3 regions of the Micromonospora sp. NPDC048907 genome follow, and region 1 is predicted to be linked to each of the others. Evidence: riboswitches for the same ligand, from Rfam matches in the RefSeq annotation. Region 1 holds a riboswitch; each other region holds the start of a gene.
What was found. Region 1 has a riboswitch for cyclic di-AMP ahead of ACZ6PY_RS26055 (C39 family peptidase). Riboswitches for the same ligand answer to the same signal wherever they lie in the genome.
Positions count from the first base shown of each region.

Region 2: another riboswitch for cyclic di-AMP. It lies ahead of ACZ6PY_RS00430 (C40 family peptidase); the one in region 1 lies ahead of ACZ6PY_RS26055 (C39 family peptidase).
Region 3: another riboswitch for cyclic di-AMP. It lies ahead of ACZ6PY_RS08425 (coiled-coil domain-containing protein); the one in region 1 lies ahead of ACZ6PY_RS26055 (C39 family peptidase).

Region 1 covers NZ_JBVJHI010000008.1:165,013-170,701, reverse strand. Annotated here, with positions in the region: gene ACZ6PY_RS26065 (CDP-glycerol glycerophosphotransferase family protein) at 1-1,418, shown strand, start outside; gene ACZ6PY_RS26060 (alpha/beta fold hydrolase) at 1,426-2,178, opposite strand; gene ACZ6PY_RS26055 (C39 family peptidase) at 2,283-3,125, opposite strand; cyclic di-AMP (ydaO/yuaA leader) riboswitch at 3,326-3,468, opposite strand; gene ACZ6PY_RS26050 (hypothetical protein) at 3,834-4,631, opposite strand; gene ACZ6PY_RS26045 (hypothetical protein) at 4,791-5,279, opposite strand; gene ACZ6PY_RS26040 (acyltransferase family protein) at 5,340-5,689, opposite strand, start outside.
Region 2 covers NZ_JBVJHI010000001.1:83,329-89,017, forward strand. Annotated here, with positions in the region: gene ACZ6PY_RS00425 (N-acetylmuramoyl-L-alanine amidase) at 1-1,807, opposite strand, end outside; cyclic di-AMP (ydaO/yuaA leader) riboswitch at 2,049-2,184, shown strand; gene ACZ6PY_RS00430 (C40 family peptidase) at 2,198-3,235, shown strand; gene dcd (dCTP deaminase) at 3,296-3,874, opposite strand; gene ACZ6PY_RS00440 (pyridoxamine 5'-phosphate oxidase family protein) at 3,953-4,498, shown strand; gene ACZ6PY_RS00445 (zinc metalloprotease) at 4,587-5,570, opposite strand.
Region 3 covers NZ_JBVJHI010000002.1:717,428-723,116, reverse strand. Annotated here, with positions in the region: gene ACZ6PY_RS08445 (hypothetical protein) at 1-204, opposite strand, end outside; gene ACZ6PY_RS08440 (STAS domain-containing protein) at 642-1,001, shown strand; gene ACZ6PY_RS08435 (SRPBCC family protein) at 1,129-1,581, shown strand; gene ACZ6PY_RS08430 (hypothetical protein) at 1,595-2,104, opposite strand; gene ACZ6PY_RS08425 (coiled-coil domain-containing protein) at 2,204-3,280, opposite strand; cyclic di-AMP (ydaO/yuaA leader) riboswitch at 3,286-3,416, opposite strand; gene ACZ6PY_RS08420 (cation diffusion facilitator family transporter) at 3,560-4,474, opposite strand; gene ACZ6PY_RS08415 (HelD family protein) at 4,565-5,689, opposite strand, start outside.

The DNA.
Region 1 (5,689 bases):
GCCTGGTGCTGCTGGTCGGGCCGCTGCGCGACGCCGGGGCGTTGGAGATCCGGGCGGCCAACCTGCCGGTCCGGTCCTGGACGCCGCTGGTCGCCGCCCGGCTCGGCGACGCGCTGCTGGTGCTGCTCGCCCTGGTGGCGCTCGCCGCCGGCCTGGCCCTGCCCGCCTGGGTGGCCCTGGTGGCCGCGCTGCTGGTGGGGGCGGGCTGCGGCGCGGTGGGCCTCGACCTGGCCCGGCGCCGGTTCCGGCCGCCGGCCGGCGGCGGCCCGGTGGGCCGGGCGCTGCGCCGGCACCAGCCCGAGTTCCTGCTCTACTTCTCCGCCCCGCCCGGCTCCGAGTACCAGGTCACCATGTGGCTGCCCTACCTGGAGCGGATCGGCCGGCCGTTCCTGGTGCTGCTGCGCGAGCCCGAGTTCCTCCCGACCGTGGCCGCGGCCACCAGCGCGCCCGTGGTCTTCTGCCCCACGCTGAAGACCATGGACGAGGCGCTTGTGCCGAGCCTGCGCGCGGCCTTCTACGTCAACCACGGCGCGAAGAACAGCCACTGCATCCGCTTCACCCAGCTCACCCACGTGCAGCTGCACCACGGCGACAGCGACAAGGCGCCCAGCGCCAACCCGGTGTCGGCGATCTTCGACAAGATCTTCGTGGCCGGGCCGGCGGCCGTCGAGCGGTACGCCCGGGCCGGCGTGGAGATCCCCGCCGAAAAGTTCGTCGTGGTCGGCCGGCCCCAGGTGGAGGCGATCGAGGTACGCCGGGAGCCGGTCACCGGGCTCGCCCACCCGACCGTGCTCTACACCCCCACCTGGACCGGGCACCACGCCGACGCCGACTACTGCTCGCTGCCGGTGGCCGAGACGCTGATCCGCCGGCTGCTCGACCGGGGGGCCACGGTGATCCTGCGGGCCCACCCGTACACCACCCAGAACCCGGCCTCGGCGCGGCAGCTGGCCCGCCTCACCGAGTTGCTCGCCGCCGACCGGGCCCGGACCGGGCGGGCGCACCTGTGGGGGGCGGCGGCCGGCCGCGAGCTGACCCTGACCGAGTGCGTCAACCGGGCCGACGCCCTGGTCTCGGACGTGTCCGGGGTGATCTCCGACTGGCTCTACTCGGGCAAGCCGTACGCGGTCACCGACATGGGCGTCGACGGGGAGGACTTCGTCGCGCGGTTCCCGCTGGCCGGCTCCGGCTACGTGCTGCGCCGGGACATGTCCAACGTGGACGAGGTGCTGACCGGCCTGCTGGACACCGACCCGAAGGCGGCGGCGCGCTGGGCCACCCGGGCCCGCTACCTGGGCGACTTCCCGGCCGAGTCGTACGCCGAGGTGTTCCTCGACGCCGCCCGCCGGCAGCTCGCGCCGGCACCGACCGCGCCCGCCCCGCGCGACGGCTCGCCGGTCCCCTCCCCCGCCGCCTGACGGACGGTCAGAGGTACGCGTCGAGCAGGGCGAGCACCGCCGCCGGATCCTCGACGTGCGCGTTGTGGCCCAGGCCCGGCAGGGTGGCGACCGGGACGCCCAGTTCCTTGAGCTGCGCGTCGGTCACCATCGGGTCGTGCTCCCCACGGGCCAGCAGCACGGGGACGTCGATGGCGGCGAGCAGCGCCGGCAGCCGGGGCTCCCCCACCGCGAAGGCCGCCGGGTCCATGGCGAGCCGCCACCGGCCGTCCTCGCGGCGCAGCCCCGCCTCCACCACGGGGTGGTCGGGGGCGAACAGCCCGGCCAGCCCGGAGACCCGCAGGTAACGGCGGGCCGCCTCGTCCCGGGTGGCGAACCAGGTCACCGGCCGGGCGGCCAGCTCGCGGGTCTTCTCCAGGTCGGCCGGGGACCAGACGGCCTTGATGCCGAGCCCGACCACCGCGTCGACCGGCAGGCGCCGCGACCGCGCGGCCAGCGCCAGCGCCACCACCCCGCCGAGGGAGTGGCCGAGCAGCACGAGCCGGTCCCGGGGGCCGAGCCGCTCGGCCACCGGGCCGAACCCCTCGACCACCCGCCGGGCCAGGGCCTCGAAGGAGTATTCCGGCAGCGGGGGCGACCAGCCGTGCCCGGCCAGGTCGGGGGCGAGCCAGCGCCCCGCCCAGTGACGCTCCAGCAGCGGCGCCCACGGCAGCCACACCTCACCGGTGGCGCCCATGCCGTGCAGCAGCAGCAGCTGGCGGGTACCCGTCTCGTCGGCCATAGGGCGCAGTGTGCCACCGGACGGACACGACGCGCGAGAGCAGCCGGCACGACGACGTCGGGCACCGGCTCGGTGGAGCCGGTGCCCGACGGGGATGGGTGCGATCAGGCGGAGTAGCCGCGGGTGGCCGCCCAGTTCGCCAGGTCGATGGTGCTGACCCAGTACGCGGGCAGCGCCGGGTTCGCCGAGTCGGCGATCCGGACGGTCCGGCCGTCGCTCTTGTAGCCGACCACGGCGATGTAGTGGCCGCCCGGGAAGGAGTGCCAGCCGCCGTCGGTGTCGGTGGCGTCGCCGGCCACGTTGACCACCACGCCCCGGCCGTCGGTGATCGCCCTGACCACGTCCGCCTGGAGCTGGTCGATCTCGGCGGGGCTCGCCGAGCCGCCGAACATGTGGGTCCGGTACGGGTTGCCCTTGACCATCTGGTTCAGGCCGCGGGTGGTGTCCTCGGCCGAGTTGGTGCCGCTCTCGGTGGTGCCGAGCGGGCCGGCCATCGCTTCCTGGGTGGTCTCGACGCCGCTCGCGCTGAGCGCGTTCCGCACCGCGGCCGGGCCGCAGTTCCAGTACTGGGTCTGCGCCTGGTACTCGTAGTCGAGGACCTTGGTCGACGGCGGCTTCGGCTTCGCCTTCGGGGTGGTGTCCGGGTCGGTGGTGGCCTTGGCCGCGGCCTTCGCGACCGACGGCGACGCGCTCGGCGAGGCGGACGGCGACGGGATGGCGACCCGGGCCTCGCCCCGGCTGGCGACCTCACCGAGCCGCGAGCCCAGCTCGGCGACCGCGGCGGTGTTCTCCCGGTGGACCGGGGCCTCGTCGGTGGCGGTGAGGGCGGCGCCGGCGCCGCCGGCCAGCACGAGCGCGGCGGCCGAGCCGGCGAGAATCTGGTACGGGCGCTCGGTCACGAGACGCCGCAGCTGACGCTTCAGGTGATGCTTCACGGGTTCCTCCACGGAGCGTGCGCGGCACACGCCGGCCCCACGCACGGAGGAGCTCACGCGCGCTGGCGGGGCGGCGGGTCGCCGCGGAAGGGGAGCGCCCGGGGGCCGGGCGGTCGGGGAGTGGCCGGGTCAGGTCGCCGTCAGGCGAGCGCCGGCACCACGATGCCGTGGAGGCGGGGGGACGAGCGGGGGGTGGTGAGCACGAGGAATAGCACTCCTTCCGTGGCCGCCGACCGGGTTAGCTGACGGATTCGGGCGGGAAGTACGCCCTACCGCGGGCCCGTGGCCCGCGGATTCACCCCGGTGTTGCTGTGGGTCCCCGGTTCGTGAAGGCACGATTAGGCGGGTCGGCGCGGCGTCGCCACTTGCGATCGGAAACCGCTCCGGACGCGCCGACACTACCGGTGGGTACCTCTCCTGCCAAGCGCTCCCACCTGCGTAAACCTCGTGCACCGCTACGGATTTCGGAACAGTCGGTCACTCACTTCACTCAATGGGACGAGCAGTTACGGTGGCGCCGCGCGGCGGAAAGCGGACATCCGGTGGCGGCCGGCCCGGGATTGCGGTCATCGATCGGCCAACCTGTCCCCTGGTGACCGTTTCCGGGATGGCCGTGACCGGGCTCACCACATTTCGGATAACAATTCGGTCGACGCCGCTCCGTCCCGGCGGCACCGGCGTGCCGCCGTCCCGGGCGGTGTCGTCGCGAGCGGGTCCGGGTCAGCCGGCCCGGGCGGGGCGCCAGCGGGCGCCGGGCACCGCGGCCGGCGCCGGGACCGGGAGCCGGGTCGTCGCCGCGTCGTCGCGGCCCTCCACCGCCGCGACCGGGTCCTCGGCACGGCCGGGGCGGAGCGCGGTGGCCGCCGCGTAGGACTCGGCGGAGAGCGTTCGCGCCGCCTCGGCCGCGAGCTCGGCGTCCCGCCAGGCCCGCCGCTCCCGCTCCGCGGCCGCCGCCCAGGCCGCCCGGCGGCTCTCGCGTACCGCCCGGGCCAGGACGATCTCCTGCTCGGCCGGGTGCCGGCGCGGGTCCCACCCGTTGCGGCGGGCCAGCACGTCCGCGAGCTGCCGCGCGCTCAGGTCGCCCCGCCAGTGCGCGGTCATCGCCGCGTGGTGCAGCCAGCGCTCCCGGGCCGCGTACTCGGCCGGGGTGCGCGGGGTGTGCGGCGCGGGCAGGGCGGCGGCCGGAGCCAGGCGGCGGGCGCCGGCCTCGGCCTCGTCGTACGCCCGCCAGGCCCGGTCGGCCTCGTCCTGGGCGGTGAGCCACTGCTCCCGGCGCCGCCGGGCGGTCTGCGCGGCACCGGCGGCGGCCACCGCCACCTCGTCGGCGTAGCGGCGCAGGTCGGCCCGGCGCGCGGCCGCCTCCACGGCCGGGTCGGGGGCCGCGTCGGAGGCGCCGTCCCGCTCCGGGCGGGCGACCAGCACGGCGAGCAGGCCGAGGGCGAGCAGGAGCAGGGCCGACCAGATGGCGGCGGCCTCGGGCACCTCGGTCAGGAAATGGTAGAGAACGGTCTGCGGCATGGTCGGCACCTCACGGGAGAAAACGTGGTGGAGAGGTGTCCGCACGACCCGCGGCGGCGGGGGCGGCGGCAACGGGTGCCGCCGGGCCGCCCGGCGGGCGGGGTGCGGGGGTGAGGTTCGGTGCGTGCGGCGGGCGCGGGCCGTCGGCCGGCGGGCGGGTCAGCGGGCGGGCGGGGCCCGGGAGCCGACGGTGGCCGGGACCAGCCCGGTGAGGGCGAGCGGCCGGTCCGCGGCGCGGGTCACCGCCGCGGGCGCCGCCGGCCAGGGCTGACCCGCCGGCAGGGCCGGCGCGTCGACGGCTTCGCCCCGGATGTCCTGGCCGGTGCCGGCGGTGGCGGGGCCAGCCGCGACCCGGAGCTGCCCGGCGGCGTCGGCGCGCAGGGGCAGACCCTCGGCGGAGGCCGCCACGGTCGCCGCCACCGGTGCGGTCGCGGCCGGTGCGGTCGCGGCCGGTGCGGTCACGGCCGGTGCGGTCGCGGCCGGTGCGGTCGCGGCCGGTGCGGTCGCCACCGGCGCGGTCGCAGGTGCGCCGAGCGGCAGCGTGGTCGCGCCGAAGGAGCAGGCGACGAGCACGGCCAGCGTGGCCAGCATCCGGGCGGTCCAGCGCGCCACCCACCACAAGGGACAGGTGAGCGCGATGGGCAGCACGGGTACAAACTACCGCCGATGACGCCACATCGCACCGTCGCGCGGGCGTGTCGCGGCGGCTCAGCCCGGGTCGCGCCGCCCGGCGTACTCGACGCTTCTGGCCGGGGCCTCGGGGGCCGCGCGGGGGGCGGGCACGCGCGGCGCCGGCGCGGTGGCGCCCGGCGCCCGGCGGGCCCGGCGCGACGGTCCGAGGCGGCGCATCAACGGCATCTCCACCCAGCGGTGCAGGGCCGCGGCGAGCAGGAGGTTGAGCAGCAGGAAGGCGAGCACCACCAGCGGCCCCCACCAGCCGCCCAGGCCGGTGCCCCAGTCGCCGGTGAGCCGCAGCACGGTCCTCATGACCAGCACGTGGACCAGGTAGAAGGCGAAGGAGACCTCGCCGAGCCAGACCATCGCGCGGGACCGCCACG
Region 2 (5,689 bases), on a different contig from region 1:
GCTGGCCGGCCGAGAACGTGTACTGGAGCGGGGAGACGCCCTGGAACGGGATGGTGGCCGGGTAGGCCTCCTTCTCCGGGTAGGCGCGGCCGTACACCGGGATGGTGGTCTTCCCGGGCTTGGGCGTCACCACGAAGCCCGTCGACCACTTGGCGGCGGGCGCCGAGCGCGGGTTGAGGAACCAGGCCTTCTGGCCGAGGTACCAGATCGCCGTCCAGTCACCCTGCACGTCGGCCACGGCGTACGTCTGGCCGGCCGAGGCGCGGGCGCCGTGGTCGGAGATGTACATGGTGTCCGGCGTGCCGTCCGGGCGCAGCCCGAGGTCGTTGACCAGCGGGGCGGTCGCGCTCGGCGCGGTGTGCAGGACCACCGCGGACGAGCCGCGCAGCGGGCACGGCGCGGCCGGCGGGGCGGGGTTCGGGACGCCCGGCGGCTGCTGGTTGCAGCCGACGAAGGCGGGCTGGTTGGTGGCGAAGTCCGGGTCGATGGTGACCAGGCCGGTGTGCGCGTTGCCGAGGGACCGGAAGGGCGCCTTCATGAGGTCGAAGTAGTGCGACCAGTCCCAGTAGGGGCCCGGGTCCCAGTGCATGCCGCGCACGGTCGAGGCGGTGGTGCCGGGGACGTTGTCGTGGCCGATGATGTGCTGCCGGTCCAGCGGGATCTGGAACTTCAGCGCCAGGTGCCGGACCAGCTTGGCCGAGGCCCGGTACATCGCCTCGGTGTACCAGGTGCCGTGCCCGGCGAAGCCCTCGTGCTCCAGGCCGATGGACTTGGCGTTGACGTACCAGTTGCCGGCGTGCCAGCCGACGTCCTTGGCCTTGATGTGCTGGGCCACGTAGCCGTCCACCGAGCGCAGCGTGTAGTGCCAGCCCAGGTAGGTCGGGTCCTTCACCAGGTCCACGCTCGGGCCGAAGTAGCCCTCGGTGTCGTGGATGACGATGTATTCGATCTTCTGCTGGGCCGGCCGGTTGCCGAGGTCGTGGTTGCCGTAGTCGCCGGAGCCCGGGCCGTACTGCTCGTAGGGGGCCGGGATCCACTCGCAGGCGAGCCGGACCGGGCACTCCAGGCCGTCCGGCCGCTCGGCCCGGCGCAGGCCGAGCCGGTGCAGCCCGGACTGGTCGGGCTTCACCGCGGTGGCGGCCAGGGTCACCCGCTGGCCGTCGTCGGTGGTCCGGGTCGCGCCCAGGCCGAGCTGGTCGTAGACCTCGTCGGCGAAGGCCGCCGCCGCGTCCTCGGTGTCCGCGCCGGAGTAGCGGGCCACCGCGCCGTACCAGGCCGCCGGGTCGGTGCCGGCGCCGACCGGCGAGCCCAACTGCTTCTGGTACGAGGCGAGCAGCGCCGCCCCGCCCCGGATGTTGGCGGCCGCGTCCGTGCGCAGCGTCTCCTCGGCGAGGCCGGTGAGCGCCGCGGCGGCGTCGAGCGTCTGCAGGGACGCCTGCGGCAGCACGTCCTCCGCCGGTGCGGCCGAGGGGGCCGGGTTGAGGGTGAGCGGCCGCGAGTCGTCGCCCCGCGGGTCCTCGTCCTCGCTGACGTGGCCGCTGGCCGGCGTCGCGAGGACGTGCTGGGCGTCGGTGAGGTGCATCGGGCCGTAGCCGCCGCTGGTGCTCGGCTGGCCGGGGTGGGTGTCCCAGCGCGACTCCAGGTACGAGACGCCGAGCAGGACGCTCTGCGGCACGCCGTACTCCGCCGCGGCGGCGGCATACTGATCCTGGCGGTCGGTGGCGGGTTGGGCGGTGAGCGGTTGGGCGGCCACCGGGCCGGTCGCCACGAGTGCGGTGGCAGCGGCGACGGCTGCTGCCAGCAGCATCCGTCTGCCCGACGGCGGGGGTGAGAGGTGCATCGAACCTCCAGACAGGGATGGGGGTCACTGCGTCCCCACCCTCACCCCGCGCGCGGTCCGGGTCAATACCTTTCCGATGGGTAATCTCCGCTGAAAGAATCTTTCGGGTACGGAGTGTCACGGCGTCTCGGGTTGCGGAACGATAACGGTGCTCTCTACTCTGGTCAATCGTCGGCCGCGAGCTTCACCGTCCAACCCGGGTGGTGACGGTCCGACACCGCCGAGTCGCCTCCGGGCGAGCCGGGGACCCAGGTAACTGGGGTGAATCCGCAGCCACTGCGGTAGGGCGCCTCCCTTCCCGCCCGAACCCGTCAGCTAACCCGGTAGGCGGCCAGGAAGAAGGAGTACGGAAGCCCGGTGGCACACCATGCCCCGCGGCCACCGTCGGTCCGGTCGGTCGACCGGTCGACGGCTGCGCCGCGTTCCCGCTGGTCCCGTTGCACCACCGCCCTCGCCGCCCTGGTCGGCACCGCCGTCGTCCTGACCGGCGGCGCCACGGCGGCACACGCCGAACCGTCGGTCACCGAGATCGAGCGCCAGATCGACCAGGACTGGAACAAGCTCGAACCGGTCATCGAACAGGTCAACGCCACGCGCGAGCAGCTCGCCGCCAAGCGGAAGCAGGCCGCCGCGCTGGGCAGGCAGATCGCCCCGCTCCAGGCCCGGGTGGACGCCGCCCTCGGTCAGGTGGGCGGGCTCGCCGCCGACGCCTACAAGGGCGACAACAACCTCTCCACCGTCAACGCACTGCTCGGCAGCCGGTCGCCGAGCGAGCTGGTCGACGGCCTCGCGCTGCTCGACCGGTTCGCGAACCGCCAGCAGGAGCAGGTGCGGACCGTCGCCGAGCTGCGCGACCAGCTGGCCGCCAAGAAGCAGCCGCTGGACGAGATGATCACTGAGCTGGCGCGCACCGAGGCCCAGCTCGCGGCCAAGAAGAAGCAGATCGACGCCGAGATCGTCAAGCTGCAGAAGCTGCGCCTCAAGGTCTACGGCAACGGCGGCGGCGGTCCGCTGCGCCCGGCGCCCTGCCCCGCCGGTTACCCCGGTGGCCCGGCCGGCGTCGCGGTCAAGTTCGCCTGCGCCCAGATCGGCAAGATCTACGTCTGGGGCGCCGCCGGCCCGGACCACTACGACTGCTCGGGCCTCACCATGGCGGCCTGGGCCAAGGCCGGCGTCTCGCTGCCGCACAACGCCCGGCAGCAGCACGACGTGACCAGGCGGGTGAGCCGGAGCGAACTGCGCGCCGGTGACCTCGTCTTCTACTACAGCGACCTGCACCACGTCGGGATGTACGTGGGCGACGGCTGGGTGGTGCACGCCTCCCAGTCCGGCAAGCCGATCACGATGAAGCGCGTCGACGACGGCCAGATCAACAGCTACGGCCGCCCGGGCTGACCGGTCCGCAGGGGCTCCCGCGCCGCGGGGGCCCCTGCGCCGTTCCGGCGTGCCGGTCGGTCAGCGGGTCGGCCAGGTGCGCCAGCTCTGCCAGGAGCGGCTCGGGGTCGGGCCGCGCTGGCCCTGGTAGCGCGAGCCGTACACCGCCGAGCCGTACGGGTGCTCGGCCGGCGAGGACAGCCGGAAGATGCAGAGCTGGCCGATCTTCATGCCCGGCCAGAGCGTGATCGGCAGGTTCGCCACGTTGGACAGCTCCAGCGTGACGTGACCGGAGAAGCCCGGGTCGATGAAGCCGGCGGTCGAGTGGGTGAGCAGGCCGAGCCGGCCCAGCGAGCTCTTGCCCTCCAGCCGCCCGGCGAGCTGGTCGCCCAGCGAGATCACTTCCAGCGTGGAGGCGAGCACGAACTCCCCCGGGTGCAGCACGAACGGCTGGCCCTCGGGCACCTCCACCATCGAGGTGAGGTCGTCCTGCTGCACGGACGGGTCGATGTGCGTGTAGAGGTGGTTGTTGAAGACCCGGAACAAGCGGTCCAGACGTACGTCGATGCTGGACGGCTGCACCAGCGTGGGCTCGAAGGGCTCCAGCGCGAGCGTGCCCGCCTTGATCTCGGAGACCAGGTCGCGGTCGGAGAGCAGCATCGGAACACCATAGCGACCGGTACGGGTGACCTGCATGTCGGACTACATCTTCGTACACCTGTTCGATAGAATGTCCGCATGGCTTCCTGGTCCGAATTCGCCGCCGACGAGCCCCGACTCGCCGACGAGATCCGCCTCCTGTTGCAGCAGTACGGGCCGGGTTTCGGCTACCTCGCCACGGTCCGCGCCGACGGCGGCCCGCGCGTGCACCCGGTCTCCCCGGTCATCACCGACGACGGGCTCTGGTGCTTCGTCATCGACTCGCCCAAGCGTCGCGACCTCGAACGCGACGGCCGCTACGCGCTGCACTCCTTCCCGCCGGAGGAGAGCGACGACGAGGCCTACGTGGCCGGCCGGGCCATCCCGGTGACCGACCCGGCGACCGTCGCCCGGGTGGCCCGGATCGGCCGGGCCGCGCCGCAGGGCGACTGGCGCCTGTTCGAGTTCACCGTCGACGTGGCGATGCTGACCCGGCGCGACCAGGTGGCCAGCCCCGGCACCGGCCGGCCCGAGGTGCGCGTCTGGCTCGATCCGGGGGCCAGCGCCCCGGCCCGGCGTGACCCGCTCGCCCCGGAGGGCCGGCGCGGCCGGCACGGCTTCGACACCCGCCGCACGGCGGCCTGACTCCGCACCCGTCGGGATCCGGCCCCAACAAAGCCGGCGCCGGCCCCGTCCGAGGACGGGACCGGCGCCGGCGTGTGGTGCGCGGCGGTCAGGCCGCGCGGTACGCGTTCCAGGCGGTCAGCATGCGGCTCGCCTGACCAGCGGTGAACTGGTACATGCACGAGTCGTAGGTGTAGTCCATGAAGTTGGTGATCGGGTCCTTGCCGGCGGTGGTGCAGGTGTCGCGGCCGGTCGGGCACTCGTAGGCCGGCGAGGCCTCGGCCGGGGTGTCGGAGACGCTGTCACCCGAGCCGGAGCACCCACCCTGGAAGGTGTGGTAGAGGTTCAGCCAGTGGCCGATCTCGTGGGTGCCGGTGTCGCCCTGGTTGTAGTTGGTCGCGGTGCCGCCCGGCAGCGACTCGCTCAGCACGACCACGCCGTCCATGCTGTTGAGCTTGCGCTGCGGGAAGGTGGCCCAGCCGAGCAGGTCGTCGCTCAGCTCGCCCAGGTAGATGTTGAGCGTGTTCTTGCCGCCCTCGCGCAGCGAGGTCTTCATCGAGCGCTCGGCGGAGGAGCCCTCGACGATCGGGTACCAGGCGGCGTTGGTGACGTGGTGCACCTTGGTCAGCTGGAAGCTGAAGGCGGTGGCGGCGCCACCGGTGCCACCGCTGTACGCCGTGTTCAACACGGCGATCTGCTGGGTCACCATCGAGTCCGGAATGTTGCCGCCGGCCCGGGTGCTGTCCCGCTGGATGACGTGGACGACGACGGGGATGGTCACCGCGGCCAGCGGGGCGGCTCCGGCACCGGCGCGGAAGTTCGCCCGCTCACGCAGCGCCGCCGTGAGGTCGGCGTCGCGCTCGCGGACCTGCTTGGCGGTCAGCGCGTTCGGGTCCAGCTTGGCGTGTCCGCCCTTCTTGACCCGGGCGTCGGAGTGGACGTCGGCCGGCTCGGCGCAGGAGCCGGACGGGGCGGCCGAGAAGGCCGAAGCTGCGGGGACGACGCCTACGGCGGCGGTGCTGAGCAGCAGCGCGAGGGTCGTCGACGCGACGCCGGCGGTACGCCGGGTCAGCAGGTTGGGACGAAGTCCCATGGGCCCACCTCTTTCTGCGGGCGCGACAGGGGGTATGTCACGCCCGGTCGGAGAACGTGGAGGAGACGTTACATCCGATCGATGGATTTGAGAACGACCATATGTTGCCGCGAGGAAAC
Region 3 (5,689 bases), on a different contig from region 1:
GGCCCGGCGGCGGGCCTCCTCGGCGGCGGAGCCGACCAGGTCGGTGGCGTCGTCGGCGAGGCCGGAGGAGTTGCGGCGGGCCGACCGGGCGGCGTCCCGCACGCTGTCCCCGGCGGAGCCGGCGGCGGAGAGCAGGTGCTGCCACGCCTGGTCGGCGACCCGCTCGGTCTTGCTGCGGCGGTCCAGCAGGGTGGATCCGAACATGGTGTTACCTCCTCGGGGTGCCGAAGTCCGGCGGCCAGATCGGACTCCGGGTGTCATCCGGCGCGTGACGGTTCGCTCACCGGGGCCAGTGCCCGTACCGGAGCCGGCGCAAACCCACCGGGGCGGGCCGGGTCGCGCCCGATCGGCGCGGGACCGGACGAACCACGCGAACGCGCCGGGGGCGGGTGCCAGCCGGACGTGCGCCCGCCCGCTACCCTGGGTCGGCGGATCGGCCGGGGCCACCCCGGCCGATCGACCGGTTGGGACCCCGCGCCGCGGGGAAACAGGAGCCCGAAGGTCCGGATTGGGATGCCCAGGTGTGCCCAGTACGCGAATTGCTCATCCCGAGGGGTGGCGACCGAGGCCGTCGGAGGAATACTCTCGGTCGCGGCCCGCGTACTGATGAGGCGCCCGTACGGGCGAGTGGAGGTGCTCGCGTGAGCCTGTCGATCGTGAAGTCGGTGCTGCCGGGTGGTGTCGTCCAGATCGCCCCGCGAGGGGAGATCGACGTCGACACCGCGTACGAGGTGCGGGAAGCGATCGCCGAGGTGCTCGCCAAGGGCCGGCCCTCCCGGATCGAGCTCAACATGCGGCTCGTCACCTTCATCGACTCGGTCGGCATCAGCGCCATGGTCGCCGGCTTCCAGACCTGCGAGGTCAGCGGCGTCAAGCTGGTGGTCACCGAGCCGAGCCGGTTCGTGCACCGGCAGCTCTGGGTGACCGGCCTGCTCGGCCTCTTCGGCGCGCCCGAGCCCTGGTTCGCCGACAGCACCCCCCAGGTGCTCCCCGGCGCCTGATCGACCCACCCCTCCCTGACCGAGTCCCGCTCGCCGACCTGTCGCGGGCCGGGGACTTTCGACCCGTTGCCAGCCCGGCTCCGGTACGGGACGATCGTGCGGACCCACGACGGCGAGGGGGTGCCGCTTGCTCAGCAGCGACAGCTTCAGCTACACCGTGCAGGCCCGGTGCACGAGGGCCCACGCGGTGGCCCTGCTCGGTGACCTGAGCCGGCAGGGTGAGCTGCATCCGCTGATCGTCCGGGTCCGCCAACTGCCGGCCCGCCCCGGGGCGCTGGCCAGCTATGCGATCACCGACCGGCTGGCGCTGGGCCCGCTGCACTTCCCGGTCACCTACCAGGCGGACGTGCTGGTCGCCAACGAGGACGAGGTCGTGACCGTGGCCCGGCAGCAGCCGGCCACCACGGTGCGCAACCACACCCGGCTGCGCGACGAGCCCGACGGGGTGGTGCGCATCGACGTGGAGATCACCCTCTCCGCCCCGGCGCCGCTGTTCGGCTACGCCTTCCGGCAGGCCCGTGCGGCCCACCTCGGCCTGGCCAGCCGGCTCGGCGCCACCCTGGAGGGGCAGGCGTCCTGACCCGGTCGCCGGCTCAGCCGCGCCGCCCCGCGGACACCGGTCGCCGCACCGCGGGGCGGGCCGGCCGCAGCCGCCCCCACGGCTTGTAGGTGGACAGCACCGTCACGACGAGCAGCAGCGTGCTGGAGACGGTGGGCGGGATCACGAGGTCGACGCGCTGACGGGTGTCGGCCGCCCCGGCCAGCGCACCGAGGTGCCGGACCGTCGGGGTGAGCAGGAACAGCACGAGCACGACCACCACGGTGGTGACGGCGAACTTCACCAGCACCCAGCGCCAGCGCAGCAGCCCCCACGGGGTGAGCAGCGCGCTGGCGAGCCCGACCAGCCAGACGAGCACGCTGAGCGGGGCGAACAGCCAGGTGACCAGCAGCGCGGCGGCCGGGTAGACCACCTCGGGGTCGGCCCCGCGCAGCCCGGCCACGCCGAGGGCCAGCAGCACCAGGTCGGCGCCGAGCCATCCCAGCGAGGTGACCAGGTGCAGGGTGAGCAGGGCCTTGCGTCCGGCGGGCGAGAGTCGAGTCATGCCCTCGATGCTCGGCCCTGGCGGGCGTGGCGTCGTGGGCCGCGCGGCGACACCCGGCCTACGTCGTGGGGCGTAGGCCGGGCGCCGGCGGAGCGGCGATCAGTACACCGACAGGTGCACGTGGTTGGTGTGGTCGCTGGACGGGTCGCCGTTGCCCCCGCTGTACGACTTCCAGCCGCTGCTGGGCAGCCAGATCTGCTTGAACCAGATCACGTAGAGCACGGCGAGCGCGTCGGCGTTGCGGATGAAGTAGGCGGCCAGGTTGTTGCCGTAGGTCTTGTCGCCGCCGGTGGCCACGCCGCCGAAGCCGCTCTTCTGCGCGGCGAAGTCGCAGGCCCGCCCCTTCGGGTGCTCGCCGGATCCGCTGGGCCGGTGGCAGGAGACGTAGCGGGTGAAGCCCGCGGCCTTGGCCTGCTGGAGCGCGTGCAGCGTACGCGGGGTGATGCAGCCGTCGGCCGGGGTCGGGTCGTTGACGCTGCACGACTCCGGCGGCCAGGAGCCGTCGGCCCGGCGCGGGGCCGGCTTCGCGTTCGCCGTGGAGGTGCCCTGCACGCTGCCGCCGCCGCTGCTGGACGCCCGGTCGTTCGCCAGCTCCAGGGCGCGTTCGGCCTGCTGCTTGCGCTTGGCCATCACCGCGACCTGCTTGCGCTGCTCCTGGATCTCACCGGTGAGGGCGGTCTGCGTGCGGGTCGCCTCGTCCCGGCTGTCGAGGAGGTCGCGGAGCACCCGGTCCTCGTGGGCGGCCACCTGCTCCAGCGCCGCCGCGCGATCCATGAAGCCCTCCGGGCTGGTGCTGCCGAGCAGCGCCGCGGCCGTGCCCAGCCGCCCGGACCGGTACGCCACCCCGGCGATCTCGCCGACCTTGGCGTCGCGCACGGTCAGCTCGGCGTTGATCGTCTTGAGCTGGGCGGTGAGCTGCTGCTGCCGGGTCACCGAGCGGTTCAGCGCGGTGCGTGCGTCGAGCCAGCCCTTGCTGGCCGCGTCGAGCTGGGCGCGCAGGGCGGGGGTGCCGCCCTCGTCGTCGCCGGGCGCGGCGGCGAGCAGGCCGGTCGGGGAAGCTGCCGCACCCGCAGAGGCGGGGGAGACCGGCGCGGTCACGACGCCGAGGGCGAGCGTCGCGACGAGCAGGGCCGCCAACCGGGCGACCGTCCGTCGTACAGGTGCCACTGGGGGCATTCACGTGTCCTTCCGTCAACCGCCGACCGGGTTAGCTGACGGGTTCGGGACGGAAGATCCCTACCGCTGACGCGGATGCACCCCACGAACGTGGTTCCCCGGCTCGCCCGTGCGGGCGATTAGGCGCTGGCCACCGCGGGCGCCGGTGGGCGCCGCCCGGCGGGGGCCGCGGTCGAGCCTACCGGCGCTGTGCCGGGGCGGCTCCGCTGGTGGGAGCCGGTGTCCCGGACAAAACCGGCATAGATGCACAATAACCACTTGGATTTAAGATTGCCCTAATTACCACTCGACCGCGCCGCACGCGCCGGGAGACGCTCCGGGTTCGATCTGCAACGTGGCGTGATCGATGGAGAAGTCCTCGTGCAGGGCCGTACGGGCGGCCGTCAGTACCTCGCCGACCTCGGCGCCCGGCGTCATGGTCAGGTGCGCCGAGGCCACCTCCATGCCCGAGGTGAGCGTCCAGACGTGCAGGTCGTGCACCTCGGCGACGCCGGGCACCGCGGCCAGCCGGTCGTGCACGGCGGTCACCTGGAGGTGCTCCGGGGCGGCCTGCACCAGGATCCGGACCGCGGCCCGGCCGAGCCGCCAGGTGCGCGGCAGGATGAACAGCCCGATCGCCACGGCGACCAGCGGGTCGGCCCACCACCAGTCGGTGACCGCGATGACCAGGGCGGCGCCGATCACGCCGAGCGAGCCGAGCAGGTCGCCCAGCACCTCCAGGTACGCCCCGCGCAGGTTGATGCTCTCCTCGGCGCCGGCCCGCAGCAGCGCGAACGCGCCGATGTTGGCGAGCAGGCCGAGCACCGCCACGGCGAGCATCGGCCCGGCGAGCACCTCCGGCGGCTCGTCGAACCGGCGTACCGCCTCGACCAGGACGTAGACCGCCACGGCGCCGAGCAGCACCGCGTTGGCCAGCGCGGCCAGGACCTCCAGCCGGTAGAGCCCGAAGGTGCGCTGCGGGTCGGTGTCGGCGTGCCGCGTGGCGGTGATCGCGGCGAGCGCCATGCCGATACCGAGGACGTCGGTGAACATGTGCCCGGCGTCGGAGAGCAGGGCCAGCGAGCCGGTGGCGAAGGCGGCCACCGCCTCGACCACCATCAGGGCGGTGAGCAGCGCGAAGGCGCCCCAGAGCCGACCACGGTGACGCTGCGCCGCGTTGGCCACCGCGCCGCTGTGGTCATGACCTGCGCCCACGCCCACACCCTCTCGTCCGCCGCCCCGGCCGGGCTCAATCTATGCTCACATCGCTATGTGTGCAAGTGAACGCCGGACGGGGCGCCGTCGTCAGCCGACCGGGTCGAGCGTGGTGAGCCGCTGGGTGGCCCGGGAGAGCGCCACGTACAGGGTGCGGACGCCCGACCCCGGATCGGCCCGGATCTCGCTCGGGGCCACCAGCACCACCCCGTCGTACTCCATGCCCTTGGCCTGGAGGCTGGTCACCACCTGGAGCCGGCCGCCCAGGTCGCCCAGCCACCCGGCCACCTCGTCCCGGCGCGGCACCGGCGTGATCACGCCCACCGTGCCCTCGACCTCCGCCAGCAGCGCGCGCGCCGCCGCCGCGGTGGCGGCCGGCAGGTCGGCGGCGGGCACCGTCCGCTCGACGGGGGCCACCCCGGTGGAACGGACCGCGGTGGGCAACGCCAGATCCGGGTGTACGCGGTGGATCTCCGCGGCCGCCACCGCGAAGATCTCCGCCGAGTTGCGGTAGTTGGTGGTCAGCTCGTACCGGTGGCGGCGGCGCCGGCCCAGCGCCTGGTCCCGGGCCCGGGCCAGCTCCTGCGGGTCGCCGGTCCAGGCGGTCTGCGCCGGGTCGCCCACCACCGTCCAGGAGGCCAGCCGGCCGCGCCGGCCGACCATCCGCCACTGCATCGGCGAGACGTCCTGCGACTCGTCGACGACCACGTGGGCGTAGTCGCGGTAGTCCTCTGGGCGCTCCCGCGCGGCGGCCCGGGCGGCGCGCTGTCGGTCGGCGGCCGTGCTCAGCTCGCGGACGCCGCCGGCCAGCTGGAACGGGTCCCGCTTCGGCCTCGCCCGCTGCACCGGCCGGCCGAGCAACGCGTCCAGCTCGTCCAGCAGCGCCACGTCGGCGATCGTCAGCCCCTCGCCGTCCAGGCTCCGGTACGCCTCGGTCAGCAGCCGGATCTCGGCCCCGGACAGGACGCCCCCGGCGTACCGGCGCAGCCGCTCCGGGCGGGCCAGCCAGCCCAGCACGTGGCGCGGGTGCAACCGTGGCCACCAGGCCTTGAGGAACTCCCGGAACTCCGGCCGCTCGATGATCTCGTCCTCGAACGCGGGCTGCTCGGGCAGCCGGCCGATCCGCAGGCGGCGGGCCTGCGCCCACAGCGCGGCCAGGACCGCGTCGAAGGCCGCCCGGCGCACCTCGTTGCGGCGCGCGCCGCGCGACAGCGT